Regions from separate parts of the Priestia sp. 179-F W1.4 NHS genome, predicted to be linked through region 2. Evidence: riboswitches for the same ligand, from Rfam matches in the RefSeq annotation. Region 2 holds a riboswitch; each other region holds the start of a gene.
The links. Region 2 has a riboswitch for cobalamin ahead of ACH0CI_RS16085 (ABC transporter substrate-binding protein). Riboswitches for the same ligand answer to the same signal wherever they lie in the genome.
Positions count from the first base shown of each region.

Region 1: it holds a riboswitch for cobalamin, as region 2 does, so the genes downstream of both, ACH0CI_RS09495 (cobyric acid synthase) here and ACH0CI_RS16085 (ABC transporter substrate-binding protein) in region 2, are expected to answer to the same signal.
Region 3: it holds a riboswitch for cobalamin, as region 2 does, so the genes downstream of both, nikA (nickel ABC transporter substrate-binding protein) here and ACH0CI_RS16085 (ABC transporter substrate-binding protein) in region 2, are expected to answer to the same signal.

Region 1 covers NZ_JBIQFF010000001.1:1,740,363-1,744,950, forward strand. The annotation lists gene ACH0CI_RS09485 (APC family permease) at 289-1,860, shown strand; gene ACH0CI_RS09490 (YdcF family protein) at 1,919-2,482, opposite strand; cobalamin riboswitch at 2,630-2,809, shown strand; gene ACH0CI_RS09495 (cobyric acid synthase) at 2,902-4,428, shown strand.
Region 2 covers NZ_JBIQFF010000003.1:175,954-180,541, reverse strand. The annotation lists gene cobD (threonine-phosphate decarboxylase CobD) at 1-1,045, opposite strand, end outside; gene cbiB (adenosylcobinamide-phosphate synthase CbiB) at 1,020-2,006, opposite strand; gene ACH0CI_RS16090 (adenosylcobinamide amidohydrolase) at 2,011-2,619, opposite strand; gene ACH0CI_RS16085 (ABC transporter substrate-binding protein) at 2,708-3,667, opposite strand; cobalamin riboswitch at 3,927-4,059, opposite strand; gene ACH0CI_RS16080 (thioredoxin family protein) at 4,150-4,464, opposite strand.
Region 3 covers NZ_JBIQFF010000008.1:100,665-105,252, forward strand. The annotation lists gene nikA (nickel ABC transporter substrate-binding protein) at 1-1,223, opposite strand, end outside; cobalamin riboswitch at 1,367-1,557, opposite strand; gene ftsZ (cell division protein FtsZ) at 1,560-2,564, opposite strand; gene ACH0CI_RS24225 (tautomerase family protein) at 2,924-3,313, opposite strand; gene ACH0CI_RS24230 (hypothetical protein) at 3,481-3,639, opposite strand; gene ACH0CI_RS24235 (TRM11 family SAM-dependent methyltransferase) at 3,900-4,588, shown strand, end outside.

The DNA.
Region 1 (4,588 bases), on a different contig from region 2:
CAGACCCTTTTTTACGGTAAATAGTTTGAATATTCTTTTATGTTTAACCTAAGAAAAATGCGGTTAAATAGGAGGAGTAGTCCTCAAATCTTCTGTGGAATTTATGCGCTATACATAAGCAATTCAACGATGTTTTACAAAAAAATAAAGTTTTTAACTTGGTTTTTTAGAGAATATTTGTTAACATATCCACTTGTGAGGTCTTAGTAAGAGGAGGATGATGTAAAGAATCCCATATCGGACGCAAGGGCGTAGATATGTGGAGTGGAAATTTTAAAGGAGGATATTATGTCTGATCAAGGAAATCAAGGAAAGTTTAAAAAATCAATATCGTTACTTGACCTAACGTTAATTGGGATGGGAGCTATTTTTGGTTCCGCCTGGTTATTTGCGGTTAGTAACGTAGCGTCAAAGGCTGGTCCAGCCGGAAGTTTTTCGTGGCTGATTGGCGGAGTCATTATTTTACTTATCGGTTTAGTGTATGCTGAACTTGGAGCAGCGCTGCCGCGTACCGGTGGAATTATCCGTTATCCGGTTTACTCACATGGTCATTTAGTGGGTTACTTAATTTCATTCATTACCATTATTGCTTACACAAGTTTGATTGCCATCGAGGTAACGGCTGTACGTCAGTATGTTGCGTTTTGGCTTCCTGGTCTAACTAAACATGGTTCTGAATCGCCTACTACAATCGGCTGGTTATTTCAGTTCGCGTTATTAACGCTATTTTTTATCATTAACTACGTAAGTGTAAAAGCATTTGCTAAGTCAAATGTTATTATATCTGTGTTCAAATATGCGGTTCCTCTTACAATTATCGTCGTGTTAGCTTATCACTTTAAATCAGCTAACTTTACAACTGGCGATTTTACTCCGTTTGGTTTTAATGGTATTCAAGCAGCCATTTCAACAGGTGGCGTTATGTTTGCTTACCTAGGACTTCACCCTATTGTTTCTGTAGCCAGTGAAGTTAAAAACCCGCAGCGTAATATTCCAATCGCGCTCATTATCTGTATTGTACTTTCAGCGATTATTTACACAGCACTGCAAGTATTGTTCATTGGTAACATTCCGGCTGATATGCTATCAGGAGGATGGGGAACAATTCAAGAGCAATTCTCTTTACCATTTAAAGATATTGCACTTATTTTAGGCCTTGGCTGGTTAGTAACGCTTGTTATTTTTGATGCTATTTTATCACCAGGCGGTAACGGGAACATCTTCATGAATACAACTTCTCGTTTAGTTTATGCTTGGTCTCGTAATGGAACACTATTTAAACGTTTCTCAAAAGTAGATAAGAAAACAGGAATTCCACGTGCGTCACTATGGCTATCGTTTGGAATGTCCGTATTCTGGACACTGCCATTTCCTTCTTGGGAAGCGCTAGTAAACGTATGTTCAGTAGCACTTATTCTGTCTTATGCGATTGCGCCAATTTCAGCTGCTGCATTCAGAGTAAATGCAAAAGACCTTAAAAAGCCTTTCAAATTAAAAGGCATGAGCGTTATTGCTCCTGTGTCATTTATCTTCTGTTCATACATCGTATATTGGTCAGGATGGACGACAATTTCTTGGCTTCTAGGATCACAGCTTCTAATGGTTGTTATCTACGTAGCATTTAAGAAATACGTACCAACTGACGTTGTAAAATTTGCACAGCAGCTTAAATCTGCTTGGTGGCTAGTTGCTTATTATATTATTATGCTTGTTATCTCTTACCTAGGCTCATTTGGTGGAGGACAAGATGTGCTAAGCAACCCGCTTGACTTAATTTTAATTGCTCTTGTTTCAATCGGTATTTTCTACTGGGCGAAATACACGGGTTTACCAAAAGCAGTTATCGATACGGATGATTAATAAAAAACACGGCATGAATTCATGCCGTGTTTTTCGTTTGTATAGGGGTGTACTCTATTTATTTATCAAACAGCCACGTTTTTAAGATAGCAGCATACTCACGAAAGTAGGCTTGAAGTTTAATTGAATTTGGTGTCTTTGCACCTAAAGGATAAACGTCAAAACCTTGACGCTTGGCAATAATAGAGGCGCGAAATAAATGAAAATCACTGCTAACAAGCACGACTTTTTTGTGTTGAATATCAACTTTCTTTTTAGTGAAAGTGAAATTCTCAAAAGTAGAAGTTGACTGATCCTCTTTTATCATTCGATTCTTTTTAATTCCTTCTTTTCGTAGAAAACGATAGGCTGCTTCTGCTTCAGAAATTTCTTCATCGGATCCTTTTCCACCCGTTACGATAACTTTTGTTTGTTTATGAGTCTTTAAATAAGATAAAGCCGTTTTTGCTCGTTCTTTTAAACTAGGGGACATTTGATCTCCGTCTACTTTCGAACCTAAAATGAGCACATAATCTGCTTTTTGCGGAACAGGCTGCTGAGCGGTTTGATACATACAAAAAGACATGATTGCTATGTAAAGAACAAGCAAACTAATAAAGATATAAATGATTTTTTTCTTCAACTACGAGCACCTTCCTAGCTATTTCATAAGATGTTTGGAAAATAATCGTTATTATAGCATACGAGACCCAAATAAGTATAAACACAGTAATATATAATAATAGAAGAAAATCGTTATTGTGAATGGTTATAAAATTCGTTACAATAAAGAATAAATGATTTTAAAAGTGCCTCTAAGGAGGATAATAGGGAAATCGGTGTAAATCCGGTGCAGCCCCCGCTACTGTAAATGTGGATGAACCTGCAAAGACCCACTAGTCAAACTAGGAAGGATGCAGAAGTAAAATGAAGCATAAGCCAGGAGACCTGCTTTTAAAAACCCCTTATTTTTCGGTGGGAGAAATAAGTCAAGACAATGTGTTAATGAGCGCATGACCAAACCTTGACTTTTACAGTTAAGGTTTTTTTATGTGATAGGGAGTGGAAAAAGTGAAAAAAGGAAAACCTCTTATGATTCAAGGAACGCACTCAGACGCTGGAAAAAGCATGATTGCTACAGCGTTTTGCCGTATTTTTAAAGAAGACGGCTATCAAACTGCACCGTTTAAATCGCAAAATATGGCGCTTAATTCATACATTACAATGGATGGAAAAGAAATTGGAAGAGCGCAAGGAATTCAAGCTGAAGCGGCTGGAGTAGAAGCAACAACCAATATGAATCCTATTTTAATTAAACCAACTCGTGATCATGAATCTCAAATTGTCGTTCATGGAAAGCCGCTTCGTAATATGTTTGCTTTTCAGTATCGGCAAGAATTTTTTAATGAAGGTTTGAACGTTATCACGGAGTCTTATAAAGAGCTTGCCAATCATTATGATCGAATTGTGATTGAAGGTGCTGGAAGTCCTGCTGAAGTGAATTTGAACGATCGGGAACTGGTAAATATGCGCGTAGCAAAGATAGCCCAAGCCCCTGTTGTATTAGTAGGAGACATTGATAAAGGAGGGGTTTTTGCGAGTCTGGTGGGTACTCTTCAATTGCTTCCAGATGAACATAAACCTAGAGTAATTGGAGTGTTAATCAATAAATTCCGAGGAGACTTAGAGCTTTTAAAACCGGGGTTGAAGTGGTTTGAAGAATACACGGGAGTTCCGGTACTAGGAGTGATTCCTTATATGCACGACGTGGAAATTGACGCTGAAGATTCGCTATCACTCAGAAATTACTCAACGCTTGTAAATCCGTTAAAAGAAATCGATATTGCGGTTATCTCGTATCCTCGCATCTCAAATTTTACAGACATTGATCCTCTAAGCTTAGAAGAAGACTGTCATGTGAGACTTGTAACCAAGCCATCACAACTAAGTACGCCTGATTTAATTGTTTTACCAGGAAGCAAAAATACGATTGAAGATGCGCAGTTTTTACAAGAAAGCGGCCTGGCTCTAGCCATTAATCAAGTCTTGAACGCAACGAACGCTCACGTTATTGGCATCTGCGGAGGATATCAAATGTTAGGCGAGACAATTACGGACCCCGATGCAGTAGAGTCCCGGATTGAATCTATTAAAGGGCTGGGTTTGCTTCCAGTGGAAACCGTTATGACAACCAGCAAAAAAACAGAAAGAGTTTCTGGATATGTTCAGTTAGAGAGTGAGAAGGTTTCAATTGAAGGCTATGAAATTCATATGGGAAAGACGGTTTCTAAAAGCATGACGGAAGCCTTTGCGGTGGTAGATGATCAAAAAGAAGGAACGGTTAAAGACAACATCATTGGTACGTATGTTCATGATGTGTTTCATAACGATGCTTTGCGCAGAGCTTTGCTTAATCAAATTCGTAAACATAAAAAATTGCCGCCTATTACGGATACATTCAACAGTCGCCTGCAAAAAGAGGAGTCTTTTTCAAAAGCAGCAGCATATGTGAGAGAAGCTATAGATATGGAAAAGCTGTATCATTTAATAGACAACTATAAAAGCCCGGAGCAAGCACAAAAAGTGTAGCTTGTAGAGGTTTTCGCTTGTTTTTTCACCGAGAACTTTAGTACGCTATTCTACGTTGCCTAGTTCAACAGTCTAGCACTCGTAACAAATAAAAGATGATTGTTTCCAATACTATGTAGGATGGAAACATGGTTTATGGACAGGAAAATGAATGGTTAAT
Region 2 (4,588 bases):
GTAAATAGTCATTTTCTTCTTTCGTTTTCACAGCCAAACGGATATAGCGTCCATTTAAAAATGGGAAGTTTTCAGTATGCCGAGCTACCACACCGCGGCTTGCTAAATAGATAAGCCAGTCGCGCGTTTTAATAGAAGACGGAACGCTGCAAAGATAATAGTTTGTTTGAGACGGAGAAACCAAAAGCCCCCATTCTTCTAGTTGACTCAAGATCCGTTTTCGTTCTTGTTTAATATAATGTACGGTTTTTTTCACAAAATCTTTTTCATCTACACATATCATCCCTACTTGCTGCGACAATCCGTTTACACTCCAAGGAGGTTGTTTTTTAGACATCTTGCTAATGATTTTTTCATTTGCCAAAATATAGCCAAGGCGAAGCCCCGCAATATTAAACATCTTTGTCATCGAACGCACAACAATGAGATGTTCATAGTTTAGAATAAGAGAATCAAATGAAGGCTGATGTTCGACAAAATCAATAAATGCTTCATCAATTATTAAGTATGTACCATGATGAGCAGCAGCTTTTACTACTTTCATCCATTCCTCGTGACTATACATAACGCCCGTTGGATTATTTGGGTGACAAATCCATAGTACTTTTATATCCGGAAGAATACTCATAATCAACTCTATATCCCAGCTCCAGCCATTTTCTTCAGCTAAAGGAACGTACGTCACTTCACATCCATACGCTTTACTTGCCTGTTCGTATTCGACAAACGTCGGCTGTACAATCCCCGCTTTCTCTCCTGAAAATAAAGAAGCAATAAGGAAAAACGCTTCAGCGGCCCCATTTGTGGGCAGCACTTGGGCAGCGGAAACATGATGATGAGCTGCAAGTTTATTTTTTAGTTCTGTTACTTCAGGATCAGGGTAACTAAACGCAGCTTCCTTGAATTCGTTCCACTTTTCGTGAAGAACAAGGGGAGCCCCTAAAGGATTTGTGTTTACGCTAAAGTCTTTTAGATGCGACAAATTCTCGGCCCCTATTGCTTTTAAAAAGACATTGGGGTTAGCTCCATGTGTAGGTAATAGCACTAATAACTCCTCCTAACAAAAGATAGAATAACCACGTAGCATAGACCGTCCTTTTCATAATGAAAACAGCTTGTTCAATATGACCGGCTTGCAGGGGAATCAGTGGTTCGCCCATTTTTGCACGATTAGATTCTATGCCTTTATATGTATTAAGCCCGCCGAGTTGAATACCTAAAAGGGCAGCCACTGCACTTTCCCCGTATCCGCTATTTGGACTTGGATGCTTCTTAGCATCGCGCTTAATCAAACTCGTTACATGCCAAAGAGAATATTGGCTTTTTGCTACATTAACAGCGGTCATTACCACTGCAGTTAACCGACTTGGAATATAGTTTAATACGTCATCGGTTTTTGCACTAAAATAGCCGAACAGAAAGTAGCGGTCATTTTTATACCCAACCATTGAATCACATGTGTTAATAGCTCGGTAAAAAAAGGCTAGGGCTCCTCCTCCTATAAATGCATAAAAAAGCGGAGCTGTAATACCATCACTTGTATTTTCAGCCACGGTCTCTACCGTCGCTCTGGCAATTTCTCCTTCTGATAAACGATCCGTATCTCGTCCCACAATCATGCTTACTTCATATCTAGCTTTCTCCATATCTCCTAGCTGAAGCGGCTTTTGCACCTTATAAGCAGCTTCGCTTAAGGAACGAGTGGATATAGTAGTCGCAATCATTACGCCCTCTACTAAAACACCTAGCATAAAATGAACTCCGTACAAAGCATGAAGGAATAAAAAAGGAATAACTCCTGCGAGCACCACCATACTTATCACAAGAAGCACTCCTTTGAATCGTTTTCCTGCGCCTTTATTTAATCTGGAATCCATCCAATAAATCCACTTGCCAAACCAGCGAACGGGATGCGGCCAATTTTCTGGGTCACCTATGATTCGGTCAATGAGTAGAGCAATCGTCATGGCTGTCAGGTGTGCAATCATCGCTTGTGCAATACTCATTTCTTCACCTCTTTTCCTTAAGTGCCTGCTCTAAGCTTATTTTTACCAGCTTGGCTACCGCTTGACCTAAAGCGGTCATAGAGCCTGCATATTCATATAATGGTCCTTGCTGAGACGCTGCAACTGAGATACTGTCCGTAGATGTTCCCGTAGCAATCGTCTTTGTAGCTGGATCTATGACACCCAGCTGTGACAGCGTTTTTGTTTTGGCTTCTGTAGCGGCAATAAAAAGCTGTAAAAACGCCGCATCCGTAAGCCTGCCTTCCACGAAAAAAAACATATTAATTGTACCGGGAGAGGAATAGAAAGGGACAGCTTCGTCAGCTGTAATATCCACTGCGTTTCCTACTCCAGCCGTTATCACGGAAGCTACTCTTACTCCGTAGCCTTCATAACAGTAAATCGCTCTTTCTTTTAACCAAACCGCTGTCATCAACCCTACGATTTGCTCATGGCGCACATTTTCTTTCATCAAATATTGCTCATACTCTAAAGAAGGGGTATCTGAATAATAGTCTTTATGAACAAATCGATTGTAAAAGGTGTCCGTTTCCGTGATGCCTGTTCCTAAAACGCCTGAGCTGTATGTTTTATAAGAAGTCTCGGTTTTCATGATTAAAAGCTCAGGCCGTTCTTCAATTTTAAGATGTGAAAAGGGACCAATCCCCTTTTCAATTCGAACTGGAATATGGTCCCTCTTTTTATTTATTGTACACCTCAGGGTATACTGCTTTTGCTAAGTCCTCTAAGCCATCTACAATACGAGGTCCTAAGCGGTTGATTTTGTTTTGATCAACCTTTTCAATATTCCCCTCTTTTACAGCAGTCATGCTGCTCCAAGCGGGACGCTTCATAATCTCATTTTTGTCTGCATCATACGTTGCGATAATAACGTCAGGGTTTAACTTAACAACTTGCTCTTCAGAAAACTTAACCCAACCCTTTTCACTAGCCGCTACGTTATCAGCACCGATCATAGTAAGCATTTCGTTCATGAACGTACCTTTTCCTGTTGTATAAATCTCAGGAGCTCCCGATACCTCTATCCATACTTTTTTACGATCTTCTTTTGAAATCGTTTTTGCTTTTTTCTCAATTGAAGCTACTTTTTCTTTCATGTCTTTAATTGTTTGATTAGCTTCTTTTGTTTTACCCGTTAATTTACCAATTTGCGTAATAGAATCATAAACCGTATCAAACGTTGTTGAATCTTTTACAACAAATACCGGAATACCCGCACTTTCAATTTGTTTAAATACTTCATCTGAAACGCCCATACTTGAAGCGTGTGCCAGTACTAAATCAGGATTTAAAGCAATAACTTTTTCTGCATTAACGTTCATATCTCCCACCTGCGCTTTTTTCTTTACGCTTTTAGGATAATCATCGTTGCTTGTGACACCGACTAACTCTTTTTCAAGGCCAAGGGCATATACAATCTCCGTATTACTTGGCATTAATGAAACAATTTTCTTAGGCTGTTTTTTCAACGTAATTTCTTTATCACGCGCGTCTTTTACCTTCACTGGAAACGCAGCTTGTGACGTTTGTTCTGTATCTTGCTTCGTTTTTTTATCACTGTTGCTTTTGCTGCCTGCACCGCATGCAGCAAGTACGATGACTAACAGCGCAATAATGGAATACGAAAGCCATTTTTTCATCTAAATACTCCCCCTATATATTGTTCATTGTGAATACGAAACCTCCACGTTAAAGAAAAAGCAAATGATCATGCAAAAAGCAGCGCTATCCCGTTTTTTCCGCTTTGACTATGTATACTGCTCGGCAGCAGCTTCAAAATAAAAAAGCTTTACTTTCAATTGAAAGCAAAGCAGGTAACGTCAAGATAAGCAGGAAAAGAATCCGTTAACTATACTTGATATGTATGTTCATTACCCTGCTTCACCCTTCCTCGAAGGTTTCACAGCTAACAATAAGGCAGGTCTCCTGACTTACGCACAAAGCGCTTACAGTGGCGGGACCGCGCTGGTTTTTCACCAGACTTCCCTTTTCACTCAATCTTTAAATTGAGACCTTATTGCTTTACGATTATTCACTTGTCCTAGTATACCCCACTCATCGAAAAATGGAAATAGCCATTCTCACAAAAAAAGCTGCGAGAATGCTCTCGCAGCTTAGGGAATTAAAGAGTTTCTAAAAATTCACGGACCGCTTCAGGCGTTTTAGCATTTGCACTGTGCAGGTGCGCAATTTTTTCACCGTTTTTATATACAAGAAGAGAAGGAATACCCATTACATTGTTTTCAGCAGAAAGTTCTTCAAACTCATCCTTGTCAATTTTAAACCATGCTTTATCTGTATTTTCGTCAACGATTTCATCAATAAACATATCCAAACGTTTGCAATCAGGACACCACGTTGTCGTAAAAATCCCAACGCTTAGTGTTTCATTCTTAATTTGTTGGCGAAATTGTTTTTCTTCCGTAAATTGTTTCATTGTGTTACCTCCAGCGTCTATTCGTTCCTTCCTACAATTCTATAGTAAGAAGTCTGACTTCATTATAAACGATTTTTTTATCGTTGTGCTAATGTTTCAGCTTATTTAGACCATAACGGTTTTA
Region 3 (4,588 bases), on a different contig from region 2:
AATGCTAAATCCCAATCATCTTTTGCCATTACATATTCATCGCTATCTTCAACTAGGTGAATCTTAATAGTAATTCCTAACTCTTTGGCATTAGACTGTATAAGCTGAGCAATTAAAGGCAGTTCTGGCAAAGAACTGTATGTGACAAGAGAGAGCGATAGTGGCTTTCCATTTTTGATTGCTTTGTCATTTTTGATTTGATAGCCTGCTTTCTCTAAATATTTTTTAGCAGATGTCATACCTCTTTGCTCATTAGCAGTACTATCAGCAAAAGGAAATTGGGGTAAAAATGGACCTCGAGCCGCTGCCGCTTGATTGTTCATGATGCTGCTAACAATTTCTTTTCGGTTCAATAAGGTATCGATAGCTTTTCTTACATTTTCGTCTTTTAATGCGTCATTGGTTTGATTATAAAGTAATAAATGTGTACGCACACTGGGTACTCCACTTACTTTAAAAGACGGATCTGTTTGTAAAGTGCCCAAGCTTTCTAAAGGCGGGCGATAAATAATATCGGCTGTTCCAGATTGAAGAGCAGCAACTCGCGCATTAGCATCTTCGTTAAATCCAAAGATCGCACTTTTCAATTTCACTTTTCCACCCCAATAATTTTCATATCTTTCTAATTTTACTTGATTTCCTTGATCAAAAGACAAGACGCGAAATGGACCCGTACCAATGGGCTTCTTAGCTATATTAGAAGCATCAACATCTATAATAGCTGTATTTGGATGCACTAATTCAGAAGGAAATTTAGGCATTGGTTCTTTTAATGTAATTGTCAGCGCATGACTGTTCGCTTTCATTTCTTTAATATTCAAAGCGTTTTTCATCGCATAACTTTGATCTATCGTTCTTTGAAGAGAAGACTTAACGGCATTTGCATCCAGCGCTTTTCCATTTTGAAACGTGATGTTCTTTCTTATCATAAATGTCCATGTAAGGCCGTTATCTTTCGTTTCCCACTTTTCAGCAAGCCAAGGCTTTATTTTTAAATCTTCGTTGATTTTAACAAGCGTCTCCCCTACTCCCCCACGAACTGCTGTATAATTATCGTCCGTATGAGGATCAAGCGTTGCAGATGTAAAATTAAATAAAAACGTCACACTTTTATCCGTTTTCTTTCTTTCTTTTATACTTACGCTCTCTTCATTAGGAGCGCAAGCAGTGAGGCAAAGTAACACGAGAAATATCATAGATACAAGTTTTTTATTATTTATCATTCATTTTTCCACCTTCTATTTTAATACACAAAAAAAGCACTTCTAAAAAGAAGTGCTTGCCTTCACAACAAATTCAGATAAACGTATCCCTTGTTTATCGTATTTTTGATTCTGCCAAAACACCTCCCTATCCTCGTAGGTTATTGTGTGCTGCGATTTATGGCAGGTCTCCTGGCTTCAAGTCATTGCCTTATGCCGCCTTCCCGTCTCTAAATAGACAGTGGCTTTTTGACATAAGGCTCCTTGTTACAGTGGCGGGACCGCTCCGGATTTTCACCGGATTCCCTTTTAAGGCAATTGAAAAACAATTGCCACCATAAAAGCTGGTTATTTAATTTAGTAGCGTGCTCTTGAAACTCTAGAAGTGGAAGCTGATGGTGAAATATCTTCATCATCAAATCCAGTGGCAATAACGGTTACCATCATTTCGTCCTTTAAATCTTCATTAATCACAGATCCAAAAATCATATTTAAGTCCTGATCAGAAGCGGACGTGACAATATCTGCTGCTTCCTGTACTTCGTAAAGACTCAAGCTGCTACCGCTCGTAATGTTCAGCAGCACGCCTCTTGCTCCATCAATCGATGCATCTAGCAGCGGACTAGAAATCGCTTTTTTCGCTGCTTCAATTGCTCGATCTGATCCCGAAGCTCGTCCGATACCCATAAGCGCAAATCCTTGATTAGACATAATTGTTTTTACATCAGCAAAGTCAAGGTTAATCAGCCCCGGAACAGCGATTAAATCTGAAATACCTTGAATACCTTGGCGAAGAACATTATCTGCTTCACGGAATGCTTCAAGCATAGGTGTCTTTTTATCAACGATTTCAAGCAAGCGGTCGTTTGGAATGACAATAAGGGTATCTACCGATTCATTCATCGCAGTAATACCGCCTACTGCTTGCTTGGTACGTTTATTTCCTTCAAACTTGAAAGGGCGAGTAACTACTCCAATTGTTAAAGCATTTAGTTCACGGGCAATTTGAGCAATAACCGGAGCTGCTCCAGTACCAGTGCCTCCCCCCATGCCAGCTGTTACGAATACCATATCTGCGCCTTGCAGTACTTCTTGAATTTGCTCTCTGCTTTCTTCTGCAGCTTCTCTTCCTACTTCTGGATTAGCTCCTGCACCTAATCCTCGCGTTAATGCCGCACCAATCTGCATTTTCACATCTGCTTTAGATAAATTAAGCGCCTGAGCATCCGTATTAACGGCGATAAATTCTACCCCTTGTACACCATGTTCAATCATACGGTTAACGGTGTTATTTCCTCCACCGCCGACTCCAATTACTTTAATTCGCACTAATGGCGATACATCTGCATCAAATCCAAACATTCTAAGTTCCTCCTCAATGATCAAAATTACTTTCTCTTATTATCCGAAAAAACACGTGAAGAACCTTTTACTCCTATATTTAACGCGTAACTGTTCTTTTGTTTTACAGATTTTATACATTTCTCTTTTAACCTTTTAATCTTTACATCTTTATGTAAAATTATTGTTGTTCTGAAGTTAGTACGCCGAACTCTTTTTTGGTTTTCTCACTCAAAACGGCATATAAGCTTATTGTATCATTCATTTGACAGATGTCTGTATTTAATTTTGAGTAAGATGTGACTAAGAGAATAATATTTTTATAGACAAAATGAGAAAAAGCCCTTAGAAATAAGGGCTTCTCTAGATAATAAACCATTTTATAATTTCCCAGTTAAGAATTGAGCTTCTCCCATACCAAAGCTCCAGTCAGCATTACCGTTTTCAACAATTGAAATCATAATGTCGCTTGGTTGAATTCCGCAGCTTTCTCCCAGCTCTTTTACAATTAATTTGTAAAGAGCTTGTTTTTGCTCTTCTGTTCGCTGTTTGCTCGTCACACTTATAATAACCAAATCCTTGCTTCTCTCAAAGCCAAGACCTGTATCTTCAATAATCATTTCATGAGCAGGATGCTGATGTACAATTTGATAACGATCGCGTTCTGGGACGCCAAAGGCTTCTAGCATCGCTCGATGAGCAGCGTCTAGTAATGCTTTTAACTCTTTTTCGTCTCTTCCTTCTATTACATCAAATCTAAGTAATGGCATACTAAGTAACCTCCAGCTTTTTGTCTAATGTATTATTGCTTTATCATATCACAACTATCATTTGTAAAAAAAAGATATGCTATTCACAATGTGCTCTCTAGTGAAAGAGACCTCAAACTCTTCAATAAAAGCTGAACCTAATAAAAAGAAATGAGCAGCATAACGGCTCATTTCATTAGTACAAAAATATTTATAATAAGAGCTAAAATACATGCAGATACAATGGCAATGAGTACGTTCATCACAAGGTTTTGCGAGGATGTTTTAGCTTGTTTTTTCATATCAGCCCGACTCATCTGTTGCTTTTCATGATCACTTTTAGACATCACGTAGCCTCTCCTATTCATCAAAATGTCAGCAGTGTATAAATGATTTTTGAGAAACCTTGATCCAGTTCTTTTGTATAAACAGCAGCACATGCAGGTTATCATCAGTTATTTTAGCATGTTTTGTCAAATAAGTGGACTATGTAGCGCTTCAATTTAGTATTCACAGCCAAATATATTTAAATTCGTTGCTTTTCTCTTCTTTTCTCGCTATTGTTTGAGAAGAAGGATAATTAGATACGATAAAGGATGATACGATATTGAATAACCATACGCAGCTGCCTCAGTATATCTACACATACGCATGCAGCGAAGAGGAACTCTCACTATGTCAATTAGAGAGACGCTCTCTTTTTGAAATTGAAACTGAGAAACCTATCATAAAAAGCGCCGTTAAACTTGATCCAAGCAGAAGCCCTTTTATCAAAGAGCGATTAGATATTATGTATGAATCAGATGACCTTGCAGATATTTGCAAACAAGTAGAAGATATTGACCTTGGAGATCAAACATTTAAACTCATTTTTATGAAAATTAATGACTTAGAAAAAGATCAAAAAATAAGCTATAAAGGTCAGCGTGCGATTGAACGTGATGTGGGTTGGCATTTTGTAGCAGAAGCAGACTTGCATAACCCTGACCATTTGTTTGGAATTGTTCCATTTGAAGGACGCTGGTATTTTGGAAAATATCAAAAAAGCGAAGCTGTATGGCTGCATCATTTGAAGAAACCGCGTGAATACTCTACGGCACTCAGTACCCGCCTTGCAAGAGCTGTAGCTAACATTGCCGTTCCAAAGCCTGAAGGAATCAAAGCGATTGATCCATGCTGTGGTATTGGTACAGTCCTCGTAGAAGCTCTTTCAATGGGCATTGATATTGTAGGACGCGATATCAACCCACTTGTGACCGACGGATCTCGTGAAAATATTGCGCATTTCGACTTAAA